DNA from 3 places in the Shewanella sp. HL-SH2 genome. Region 2 is predicted to be linked to each of the others. Evidence: predicted binding sites of a transcription regulator. Region 2 holds the regulator's gene; each other region holds the start of a gene.
The links. Region 2 encodes FliA, which starts transcription of late flagellar genes. Its sites were predicted from a motif close to CTAAAGNTNNNNNNNNNNNNGCCGATA; they were not measured.

Region 1 (4,290 bases), 540 kb from region 2:
TAAAGGTGCGAATAAATCAATTACTGAACCAATGTCAACGATAGCAATAGCCGGTTTGGGTTCAACTTTTTCTCTATTAATAATCATAGAAGCGGATAAATTGGTTATGAGTTTACTGACCAACTCGTCTAAGTCTTGTGCTGACATCATGTGGGGCAACAAAATACAAAACTCATCACTGCCAATTCGAGCCACATCTATTGCTTTGTAGTTCGCGGCAAAGTGCTTTAAACGTCTAGCAACCTCAATTAATAACGAGTCACCCTGTTCATGGCCGTGGGTATCGTTAAATCGTTTAAAGCCTAATAGATCAACCAATAATAATATGCCATCTTGGGCTTTATCCAGCAGTGGAGTAAAAAAAGATCGATTATGTAGGCCAGTTAAACTACAGTGCCATGCTAAATGTTCCAAATCTGCTTGGTGTTCAAATTCAGAAGAGATGTCATAACTTGAAACCAAGGCATAGTGATGACCTTGCTCGGTCATAAAACCGGTAATGTGATAGTGTAGCCAATATTGTTTACCATCGACTCGTTTAAGTTTAATGTCTCCTATTACACTTTCATTATTCGCAAGCTTTGCCAATATATGTTGAAGTACATCGGGTTTATTTCGAAAAATATCTAAATTCATCACACTTTGATGTTCAATATCACTGCGTAATAAGCCTGTCATTCTTTGATGGGCAAAATTGACATAATCGACAACTAAAGTATCAGTATTGACAATCATAACCACATGTTCTGAATGTTCTGCGGCATTGCGTAACAAATGGATTTGTTCTGATTTATCGTAGGAGTATCGAGTTGCCAAGGTTAATGCAAGCTGATCCGCACACTGAATCGCAATTTGAATTTGTTCAAGTTGCCATTCAAATGATGATTTAAAGTCAATCGCTAACACCCCCTCAATATGACCATTAATCCTTATAGCAACATTAAGTGTGCTGACAATATGGTTAACACTATAATAATCAAAAGAATGGATTAGTTGGTTATCATGGGAGATGTTATTAGTGGCTATATAACGGTGGTTTTTTAATTCATCAAAATAACAAATGTTTATGCCCGACTGCACAGTGGCTAAGGTGGATATCGGCCTATTGTTATCGCAGCCTGAATAATGAGAAATCAGTCTTTTCGAGCAGGATAAAGAAGGGTTTTGTTGCCCATCATATGATGGTTCTGCACTATCCAACTTTTCGTCAAATAGCCAAACAGATACCGTAGAATCAACAAAATGTTGCTGCAACAGCTTAATAACTAACTCAGAGGTTTTTGTAAAGTTCCCCTGCTGTTTCGCACTAGAGTTTACAATTAACTCTAAAAGGTGCTGATTTTGTTCTTGTGTCATTAGTTTCCCGAAAAGACATCATGTATTCTCATTCTGCTGAATTATAATTAGTTCGCTCTGTGAGCAATGTGCAGAAACTCAATACATACCATTGGGAGCTTAATAATAAGCTGTTAGTTAACTCTTGATAATCAAAGGCTGTTATAAAATTTAATCGCTGACGATACACCCGCAATTAACAAACAGCAACCCTATTTACACGCCATTTTCTAATTGAAATAGCATTTTCTCCACCGTCACTGAAAAATACAATATAAGCTTAACATCATCGCCTACATGAACAATTTTAACATCGACCTTGTCGAAACGAGTCTGCGCTGTACTGGCAAGCTTATGTGCTTCGATTTCAGCTGCCTCCCCCTTAAAAACTAACACTAACTCGGTATCGTGCTCATCAATTACGGCGCCGATATCAACAAAACTACCGCAATCACTGCATGAGTCGTTTACGTTCTGCTGTTGTTGTTTAATTGTGTTAACCATCGTGAACCACCCAAAGCTGAAGAATGAAGATCTGTTTATATGTGATTATCATAAAATAACTGAATAACAATTTCCCTTACATGGCTCACATATCGAGTTGGCACCATGTTTTTATGCAAATGATATAGCCTCAAGCGGAGGACTTTATGCGGTGAGTTGGATCATCGTTTGACTAATCTGTCGTTGACGCTCTAACTGCTCAACAAAATGCATGTCTTCAGTAGGCTCATAATGGGTTTCTAACCCTTCATATTTTGATCGCACTAAATGGCTGCTATTGCTTAATGCTTGGGTCATTGCATCATCATGTTTACCCCGTATTACAATGGCTTCAGGACATAAGCTTTGTTGTAAATGAAATTGACATAACCCTTGGGAGTGAAAAACAGCACCATTATTTGTATGCTCAGCAGTAGCAGATAAATCATCAATTAATTTTTGTGGTTGTTGCAGTTGAAACTGTTTATACAGTTTCTGGTCAATCGTTAGGTGTTTATCAAATTGAAATTGAGCCATATCATTACTGTCTGCTGATAACATGGCTAACAGTAAACCAAATTCACCACGACGCTGGTTTTCGACAGCCGCATTTAAACGACCGCCTAATTGTAATTCATTGACCAGTTGTGATTCAATTTGCATATAAAAACAACACTATTATGACTCGATGCTATTTTATCGACCAAACACACCTAAACTTTAGAAAAATATTCATTTTTAGCCTTTACATATTTTGGGTTTATGACTACTATGGCGGCCGCAATTGAGGAGGGGTTCCCGAGTGGCCAAAGGGATCAGACTGTAAATCTGACGGCTCAGCCTTCGAAGGTTCGAATCCTTCTCCCTCCACCATTTGCGATGTAATTTAGATAGACGAAAAAGAAATATGTGGAGGGGTTCCCGAGTGGCCAAAGGGATCAGACTGTAAATCTGACGGCTCAGCCTTCGAAGGTTCGAATCCTTCTCCCTCCACCATCTTTCTTGCTCATTTATCTCTATTCAGTGGAGGGGTTCCCGAGTGGCCAAAGGGATCAGACTGTAAATCTGACGGCTCAGCCTTCGAAGGTTCGAATCCTTCTCCCTCCACCATTTTACATCTTAATCTTCATACAATATCCCTCAAAATCTGTAATATATCCTTCATTAGTTAACCACATTCGTATTAATTCTCTCTATTATCTCAACCAGCTTATTTTTGCTAGGTTTAAGACCTTTTTTTCTTTAAGATTAAGTCATTAATAATCACGATGAGAAAATACTATGCCATCGAATTGGGTAAACCAGGCCATTGCTAAGATTGATGCAGACTATCAACGTTCTGCTGATACTCACCTTATAAAACTCGATTTACCACAACTTAATGGTGTTGATATTTATCTTAAAGATGAAAGTACTCATCCTACGGGCAGCCTAAAGCATCGTTTAGCCCGCTCGTTATTTTTATATTCTTTATGCAATGGTTGGATTACACAAACTACCACCATTATTGAATCATCGTCTGGTAGCACTGCGGTGTCTGAAGCGTATTTTGCACGTTTAATTGGTTTGCCTTTTATCGCAGTAATGCCTTCGACTACGGCTAAAAAGAAAATTCAACAAATCGAGTTCTACGGCGGGCAATGTCACTTCGTTGATAATAGTAATCAGATGTATGCTGAGTCTGAACGCCTTGCTATAGAGTTAAATGGCCATTACATGGATCAGTTCACTTTTGCAGAGCGCGCCACAGATTGGCGGGGCAATAACAATATTGCTGACTCAATATTCATTCAAATGCAACGTGAGCCACACCCTATTCCCCACTGGATTGTAATGAGCCCCGGCACAGGTGGCACCTCTGCTACCATTGGGCGTTATATTCGCTATCAGCAGTTATCGACCCAACTGTGTGTGGTAGACCCTGAAAACTCGGTTTTTTATGATTATTTCCACAGTGGTGATAAAACATTAACAGGTCAAAAAGGCAGTAAAATTGAGGGCATTGGACGGCCTAGAGTCGAACCCTCCTTTATTGCTGGTGTTGTTGATGAAATGCATAAAATTCCTGATGGAGCATCCATTGCTACCATGCAATGGTTAGAAACCTTGATAGGCCGAAAAACGGGCGCATCGACAGGAACCAACTTGTATGGTGCATTACTGTTAGCCACGCGAATGCAACAACAAGGACAAGCAGGTTCGATTGTGACATTGATTTGTGATGCGGGGGAAAGATACTTAGATACTTATTATAATCCCCAATGGATTGAGGACAATATTGGTTGCTTTAAACAATTTGAACAGCAACTAAGTGATTTTAACCAAAGTGGATTACTCAGTCCATTGGACTACTAAATCGAGTTGCCCCAACACACATTTTGGGGCAGCCTTTATCGCTTAATCAATATCCAAATACTTATGCATTTGAATCGAGAGACGCCAGTTACGCTCAATACAGACTTTCATCGCCAA
Region 2 (4,290 bases):
CCAACAGGAGCTGGAGCTGATTGCTGAGGTGTTTTAGCTGTTGATGAAGTAGTTGCTACAGGACTATTACCTTGACCATGAAGCGCATCTAATAATGCTTCAAATTCGGACTCATTTATTTCGTCAATATTAGTGTCAGCGCTAACATTGTCTTCAATGAATTCTGGTTGATTGACAGGCGCGATTTCCTCTACGAGTTCTTCTACTGACTCTTGAATCAGCTCTTCACTCTGCCCGCCCATTTCTGATGGCAAAGGTGCACCCGAACTGAGTAGCTTCAATTTATTAAGTAGTTCGACTTCAACAGGATCTTGTTCTTCGCCTTGCTGAGTTTGGGCAAACATAATGTTAATAGCATCAACTGCCTGCAAAATGATATCCATCAATTCTGCATTAACACTCCGTTTGCCGGTTCTCAATAGATCGAAGGTATTTTCCGCTTCATGGCAGACGTCTACCATAGGTTTCAAACTTAAAAAACCAGCTCCACCTTTTACAGTATGGAAACCGCGAAAAATAGCATTCAACAAATTACTGTCATCAGGATTATTTTCAAGCGCAACTAACTGCTCTTGAAGAAGCTCTAAAATCTCACCAGCCTCTACCAAAAAGTCCTGGAGTATCTCTTCATCAACATCAAATGACATTCAACTGACTCCTAATTAGAAACCCAGACTGGATAGCAAATCATCAACTTCATCTTGACCTGCGACCACGTCATCACGCAATTCTGCGTGCATAATTGGGCCCTCTGCCTCTATTTTATTCTCTTTTTTAACAGTTTCCGGTTGCGGCGTATAATCACCAAATACTGTCAACATAGAGACTAGATTATTTTCGACTTCGCGAACTAAGTCGATAACTCGACGGATCATTTGCCCTGTTAAGTCTTGAAAATCCTGCGCCATCAGTATTTCATTTAGTAATTGTCGTAAACGGGTTGTATCGTGTTCACTATGTGACATAAGCTGCTGAACATCATGACAAAGTTTTTTGAACTCACTCAACTCTATGTCTCGACGCATTAACTTATCCCACATAGGGGTAACAGATTTTATATTGGTAATTATTGTATCGGCCAAAGGTAAACATTCTTCAACTGCATCCATGGTTTTATTTGCAGCTTGTTCTGTCATATCAATAACGTAATTTAATCTCTCTTTAGCATCCGGTATTTCAACCTTGGCTAATTCTGATAAACGGTTATCTACCTGAAAATCTTGAAGTGCACTATGAAGTTGACGTGTTAATTTCCCGACTTCTTCAAATAATTCACGCTGTATTGGTGTAGCGAGTTCTCTAACAACGTCGTCAGCTTGATCTTGCTCCCCCGCAGTAAGCAGTTCGACAAGTTGCTGGGCCTGCTCGAGAGTAATTAACCCCGATATTATTGGCTGCATAACTTATCCTTGCTTAAGCGAGACGTTCAAAAATTTTATCTAATTTCTCTTTAAGGGTAGCCGCTGTGAAAGGTTTAACAACATATCCATTCACACCTGCTTGGGCGGCTGCAATAATTTGCTCACGCTTAGCTTCTGCCGTAACCATCAAAACAGGTAAATGTTTTAATGAATCATCGGCACGAATAGCCTTCAGCAAATCAATACCTTGCATACCAGGCATATTCCAATCTGTTACAACAAAGTCAAAATCACCTTTTTGCAACATAGGTAAGGCTGTTGATCCATCATCTGCTTCTTGGGTATTATTGAATCCCAAGTCTCGCAACAAGTTCTTTATGATACGTCGCATTGTTGAAAAGTCGTCAACAATAAGAATCTTCATATTCTTGTCCAAGGTTTCCTCCGGTGAGCTGACACTCTAGTGCTCTAATTAATAATTATTGTTGTGTCCAATGCTTGAGTTTGCCTTTTAATCTAAGCATAGCCTGACTTAATATCTGACTAACCCTAGATTCGCTTACTTCAAGAATTGCACCGATTTCTTTTAAGTTTAACGCTTCGTCATAGTACAGTGAAAGTACTAATGCATCTCTTTCTGGTAAGGTTTTAATTGCTTCCACCAGCGCTGATTTAAATTGCGTTTCAGCTAATGCTTCAAAATTATCATCTGGTATTCCATCATCTGTGACTAACACATCTTGCGAAATACCTAAATCTTCTATGCCTATGATTTTCCCAACAGAAACATCATTTAAAATATGATGGTACTCATTGAGCGACATATCAAGTTTTTCTGCAATTTCTGTGTCACGAGCATCACGTCCCAATCCTTGCTCTAGTTCGTCAATAACCTGCGCAACCCGGCGATTATTGCGATGAACTGAACGAGGAACCCAATCACCACGGCGGATTTCATCAATCATAGCACCGCGTATCCGAATGCCTGCAAAGGTTTCAAACTTAGCCCCTTTGGTGTCATCAAATTTTGATGACGCTTCAAGTAACCCTATCATGCCAGACTGTAGCAAGTCGTCGAGTTGCACTGAAGCAGGTAATCGCGCCAACATATGATGTGCAATTCTTTTTACCAGCGGTGCATACTGTTCAACAACGGATGTTTTATTATCGAACTGAGTATACGCGGCGGCTTTATTCACTCACTCTATCCTCTTGTGTTTCTTTGCGTTGGACTAAACGTTCAACAAAAAACTCTAAGTGTCCACCCGGCTGTTGTGGAACTGGCCAGCTCATAATTTTATTTGCCAGGCCGTGATAAGCAATGGCTGATGGCGACTTTGGATACGCCTCAACAACTAACTTTTGCTTTCGCACAGACTTACGCAAATTCTCATCAAATGGCACGGTTGCAACTAGCTCTAAAGCAACATCTAAAAACCGATCCGTTACTTTACTTAGTTTAGCAAACAATTCCATTCCTTCACGTAAACTGCGTACCATATTAGCCACAATTTTGAAATGAAATACACCGTGTTCACGGCTTAATATTTTTATCAGTGCATAGGCATCTGTAATAGATGTCGGTTCATCGCATACCACAATTAATACATCTTGTGATGCCCTTGAGAAACTCAGTACCATATCTGAAATACCTGCCGCGGTATCGACAATTAATATGTCAAACTGTGTACGCATCTCACTGAAAGCACGAATTAATCCTGCATGTTGAGCCTGGGTTAACTCAACCATAGCTCTGCTTCCAGACGTTGCAGGAACAATACCAATACCTTTAGGGCCTCGAACAATGATATCGTCTAATTCGGCATCGCCAGATAAAACATGAGATAAATTTTTCTCGGCACGAATTCCTAACATCACATCAACGTTAGCTAAACCAAGATCCGCATCTAATACTAAAACACGTTTACCTTTTTCCGCTAGGGCAACGGCAGTATTTATAGAAACACTGGTTTTTCCTACCCCACCTTTTCCACCGGATACGGCAATTACTTTAACTTTTTCGTTATTTGGTTGATTCATCATACGTAAACCACTTGCTTGATCACGGGTCATATTCTTACTCGAATGCATAAGTCATTTCATTCGACCATGCGCTTGTGTCTTGAGAAATTACTTGTTCTGTTTCATTTAACGCGGCTAAAGCTTGCTTAGCCAGAGCTAAAGTATCTGCTACTTTTATGTCTTCAGGAACACGTTGGCCATCAGTCACATAGCTTAATGGTAACTCATTTTGTATCAGAACGCTCAATGCACCTGCAATTGATACAGATTCATCTAATTTGGTTAAAATTACACCCGCTAATGGAATGCGTTTAAAATGATTAACCGCGTCTTGTAATACTCTGCGTTGCCCTGTTGCCGACATCACTAAATAGCTGCGAATTGGGATCCTACTGTTTGCTGTCAAATTATCAAGTTGTTGATAAAGACGCATATCACGTTGCCCCATACCCGCTGTATCTATAAGTACTAACTTACGACTTCTAAATTGGTACAAAATCTGTTCTAGCTCGGTGACATCATGTGCTTGCTTTACTGGACACCCCATTATTTTGCCATAAGTTGCTAATTGCTCATAGGCGCCAATACGATAATGATCCGTTGTAATAAGTGCAACTTGATCTGCACCATGTTGTGCTGCAAAACGTGCAGCAATTTTTGCCAGAGATGTCGTTTTACCAACACCAGTTGGTCCAACAAAAGCCACAACGCCTCCGCGCTTTACAATATCATCACCTTGGTTGTCAAGTAAGTTAGCCAAACTTTGTGGTAATGAACGCACTAATTCCGCTGGATTATAGTGTTGACTCAGAGATGAAAGTTTAGCTGCAACGGGTGCTGAAAACTCTGCAGCAAGTAGTTTACTTTCAAGCATAGCACCCACAGGATCTTTCCGCTTTTTTTGTTC
Region 3 (4,290 bases), 1.3 Mb from region 2:
GTTTGCGTAGGCCATCTCTAGCTTTTCAGCTTGTGTAGCAAAACGGTTATAGGCAACAACAGCTGGAATAGCGGCAAATAAACCCATAGCGGTTGCAATCAGTGCTTCAGCAATACCTGGTGCAACCATGGCCAATGTGGCGTTTTCTACTGTACCTAACGCGATAAACGAGTTCATGATTCCCCATACGGTACCAAACAATCCAATATAAGGACTGGTTGAACCGATGGTGGCTAGCATAGGTAAATTGTTTTCCAGTTTTTCCATTTCACGTGACAAACTCACGCGCATGGCTCTAGATGTGCCTTCCATTACAGCATCTGGTGACTTACTGTTAACTTTGATCACTCTTGAGTATTCTTTAAAGCCTGCAACAAACATTGCTTCTAGGCCAGCAATGCTTTCGCCTCTGGCGGTTAGTTCTTTGTATAAGCGGTTTAAGTCGACACCGGACCAAAAGGTATCTTCAAAACGCGCGGATTTTACCCGTGCTGAATTCAGCATTGATCGGCGTTGAATGATCACCGCCCAAGATGCAATAGATAAACCTAACAAAGTAAACATAACTAGCTTTACCAACACACTGGCTTGTAAAAACAAACCAATAAAAGACATATCAGCGTGCACTCTTAAACTCCTGAACGATAAATTCTGGGATGGCTATGGGACGCATTTTTGATAAGGACACACAAGCGACTATCACTGTTGCCTCACAATAGCATTCACCTAGCTCATCAATTAAACGCTGTTGGAACACCAACGACGCTTTTTTTAATGACGATATAGAGGATTCAACTATAAAATCCTGTTCAAACTTTGCCGCGCGGCGAAAATCTAATTCTGCACGTTTTACAACAAAAGCAATGTCATCAGCCAATAATTTAGTTTGGCTAACACCCATTGATTTAAGCCATTCGGTGCGTGCTCTTTCAAAGAAGTTTAAGTAATTTGAATGATAAACAACGCCACCAGCATCGGTGTCTTCATAGTACACTGTTACAGGCCAATTAAACGTCACTTTAAGACTCGTTCTTTACTTACAAAATTTTGCATACTATACCGAGTAGCAAGGCAGTTGTGAATCATCTCACCCGCTAAAAACAGACTTTATTTCGAGCATAACAGTGTTAAATTGCATTATCTGGGTTTTAACCTACTTAGATGAAGATTCTTTAATGTTTTCTGGCCTTCAAACAACCCAAAAAATGAATCTTAATTAGATAAAGTCATCGCATTTAATGATACAAATTGCAGCTTAGTTAAATATTAATTTCAAAAAGCGCCTCATCGCTATGCTTTGCCGGTCAAAAGTATAAAAAACGATGGTAGATTACAAAAAAATAACCCAATAAAAGCTTATTTTTTCAGGTAAACGCTCACTTTATCAAAGCTATTAACATTTACTTTTAAAAAACAATTCAACTTATCCGAATATTTATTCACTCAAATATGAGTTATCTCAACAAAACCTAATATTATGGTACTCAGAGGCCATTTTAAATTCAAAACCAGTACACTCAATCATTAAAAAATCTAATGCGAAAGTGGAAAAAATCTATCTTGTGCATTTAGAGTAATAAATCTATTATGAACTTGTTTTCAGGACACATCGATTTGATGAGAAAACAATGAACTTCAAGTTAGTGTTTGTGAAACATTAACTTATTCCCAGTTCTTATGCTTGACTTCCTTCCTTAAATTTGTTGATTGCAAATTATTTAGCCCACTCGGTTTGAGTGGGTTTTTTTTGTCTAAAATTTACCTTCAAACACATACAAAAAAGCCTGAATATGATTCAGGCTAATGCTACAGATTAATGGCTAACGTTACTTTGAAACGAATTCAGGTCTGTGTATTTTCAAAGTAATAATTAACAGCACTATATAGGTTTAGTTATTCTAATCACGACTCTGCGGTTTGTTTGTCGCTCTGACGCTAAGTCATTACCAGCCACGTGACGTTTTTCACCATGCCCTTCTGTGGTGATACGGTCTTGTGAGATACCACTGGCTATTAATAAACTTTTAACTGAATCAGCACGTTTTTCTGACACTTTTTGGTTAATTGAACGCCCACCGTAGCTGTCGGTATAGGCATCAACCACCACTAACTCGATATTAGGATCGTATGATAAGTATTCTTGTACTTTTTTAAGCTGATAATTTGAAAAACGAGTTAATTCGGTTCCACCCTCTTGGTAGTTTAAAACCGTGAATGCAATGTCATCAAAACTGTATGGTAATAAATTAGCTAAGCATGAGCGAAACTCACGATACTTGCTGGCAAAGTTCACCGCTGAAATCCCCACTGCAACTTTACTTGATGCATCATACCAATCGGCATAATAAAACGTAGGCTGACGGCCCTGGCTTAATTCATTTAGCATAGCCCAGGCAGCTTTTTTAGGGACTTCACCGTTAAATTGTTTTTGATACTTTAATGCGATAATTTCTTTTGATGCATCACCTGGGCGCCAGGTCGGTGCTCGGCTGATTAATTTAGCATTGGTAACCGCGTCTGGCTTTGCCCACATATCAAGCGTAAAGAGTAGGTTGAGGTTTTTTCCTGATTTACTGGAAAAAATAGCTTTGCCGTAATCTGGAATATCATGTTCTAGTCGACATTCAATAGGGGTATTTTCACCTACACGCCAGGCAGAGTTTTCAAGGGAGGCAACATAGTGACGTAGATCAGCACTTGCAGAAGCACTGATACACAAACTGGATACTAATATGATTTTTTGCCACATGGTGTCACCTGTCGATTTTATTACCTGTTAATATATCGGCGGCTAAATCTTTTTCTTAAGTTTAAATTATCACTGAAACGAGCATATTAAGACAGTTTGGGTATAATGCACGGCCTATCTGTCACAATAGGCGCAGGCCGGTCTTTAATGGTGACAATAATATTCAGGTTTAATGGGGTAATAGAATTACATGAGTGACATCTGCAACAGCAATAAATTTAAATATCGATTTCGCGGTTATTTTCCTGTGGTGATTGATGTTGAAACAGCAGGATTTAATGCTAATACAGATGCATTGCTTGAAATCGCAGTTACCATGCTAAAAATGGATGATGACGGCTTTATAAGCTTAGATAAAACCCTTCATTACCACATTGAGCCATTTGAAGGTGCAAACCTTGAACCCGCTGCATTAGCATTCAATGGGATTGACCCTACCAACCCGCTTAGGGGTGCTGTTGATGAGAAGTCCGCTTTTTTAGAAATATTTAAAGAAGTTAAAAAGGCTCAAAAAGCGGTTGGCTGTCATCGCAGTATTGTTGTGGCACATAATGCGGCATTTGATCTTGGTTTTGTTAATCAATGTATCGAGCGAAATAGTTTAAAGCGCTCACCGTTTCATCCCTTTGCCAGTTTTGACACAGCGTCCCTTGCCGGATTAGCTATTGGCCACACGGTATTGGCTAAAGCGTGTAAAATGGCTGGCATTGATTTTGATAATAAAGAAGCTCATTCAGCACTGTATGATACTGAACGTACCGCTGAACTTTTTTGTTATATCGTTAATCGCTGGAAAACCCTTGGCGGTTGGCCGTTGGCGACTATAGATGACTCGGATGACGAGGCTGACAATAGTGATACCGACGACTAAACTTAGCAGATGTGCGGTTTAGTTTAGTTTAGTTTAGCTTAACTTTATTTAAGTTACAGAAACAAAAAAAGCTGCCTAGGCAGCTTTTTTGATATTCAACAAGCGAAGATTATAGCTTGTCTGAGTGATCTTTTAAGTATGAAGCAACACCATCAGTGCTAGCTGTCATGCCTTTATCACCTTTAGACCAACCTGCTGGACATACTTCACCGTGCTCTTCGTGGAATTGAAGTGCATCGATCATACGTAGCATTTCGTCAACGTTACGGCCTAATGGTAAATCGTTAACCACCTGGTGACGTACTTGACCTTCTTTGTCTACAAGGAATGAACCACGGAAAGCAACACCTGCTTCTGGATGTTCAACATCGTATGCTTTACAAATTTCATGCTTAACGTCAGCAACTAAAGTGTATTTAACTTGGCCAATACCACCTTTGTCTACTGGAGTGTTACGCCATGCGTTGTGAGTGAACTGTGAGTCAATAGACACACCAATAACTTCAACACCACGCTTAGTGAACTCTTCCATGCGGTGATCAAAAGCAATTAGCTCTGATGGACACACGAAAGTGAAATCTAAAGGATAGAAAAAGATAACCGTTGGCTTACCTTTAGTTGCCGAAGCAAGGTTAAAGTTGTCAACAATTTCGCCTGAACCTAATACTGC

Region 1: the regulator FliA is predicted to act here: its motif matches at 2,516-2,542, upstream of ACRWP9_RS10855 (VC2046/SO_2500 family protein).
Region 3: the regulator FliA is predicted to act here: its motif matches at 2,783-2,809, upstream of ACRWP9_RS14270 (flagellar protein MotY).

The regions. Positions count from the first base shown of each region.
Region 1 covers NZ_CP195035.1:2,504,971-2,509,260, reverse strand. Annotated here, with positions in the region: gene ACRWP9_RS10865 (sensor domain-containing phosphodiesterase) at 1-1,356, opposite strand, end outside; gene ACRWP9_RS10860 (DUF406 family protein) at 1,552-1,839, opposite strand; gene ACRWP9_RS10855 (VC2046/SO_2500 family protein) at 1,984-2,481, opposite strand; tRNA gene ACRWP9_RS10850 (tRNA-Tyr) at 2,607-2,691, shown strand; tRNA gene ACRWP9_RS10845 (tRNA-Tyr) at 2,730-2,814, shown strand; tRNA gene ACRWP9_RS10840 (tRNA-Tyr) at 2,844-2,928, shown strand; gene ACRWP9_RS10835 (PLP-dependent cysteine synthase family protein) at 3,100-4,173, shown strand; gene queE (7-carboxy-7-deazaguanine synthase QueE) at 4,216-4,290, opposite strand, start outside.
Region 2 covers NZ_CP195035.1:1,965,823-1,970,112, reverse strand. Annotated here, with positions in the region: gene ACRWP9_RS08590 (chemotaxis protein CheA) at 1-647, opposite strand, end outside; gene ACRWP9_RS08585 (protein phosphatase CheZ) at 663-1,400, opposite strand; gene cheY (chemotaxis response regulator CheY) at 1,414-1,797, opposite strand; gene ACRWP9_RS08575 (RNA polymerase sigma factor FliA) at 1,841-2,560, opposite strand; gene ACRWP9_RS08570 (MinD/ParA family protein) at 2,553-3,434, opposite strand; gene flhF (flagellar biosynthesis protein FlhF) at 3,439-4,290, opposite strand, start outside.
Region 3 covers NZ_CP195035.1:3,274,382-3,278,671, forward strand. Annotated here, with positions in the region: gene tolQ (protein TolQ) at 1-627, opposite strand, end outside; gene ybgC (tol-pal system-associated acyl-CoA thioesterase) at 617-1,018, opposite strand; gene ACRWP9_RS14270 (flagellar protein MotY) at 1,880-2,749, opposite strand; gene rnt (ribonuclease T) at 2,940-3,620, shown strand; gene ACRWP9_RS14280 (peroxiredoxin) at 3,730-4,290, opposite strand, start outside.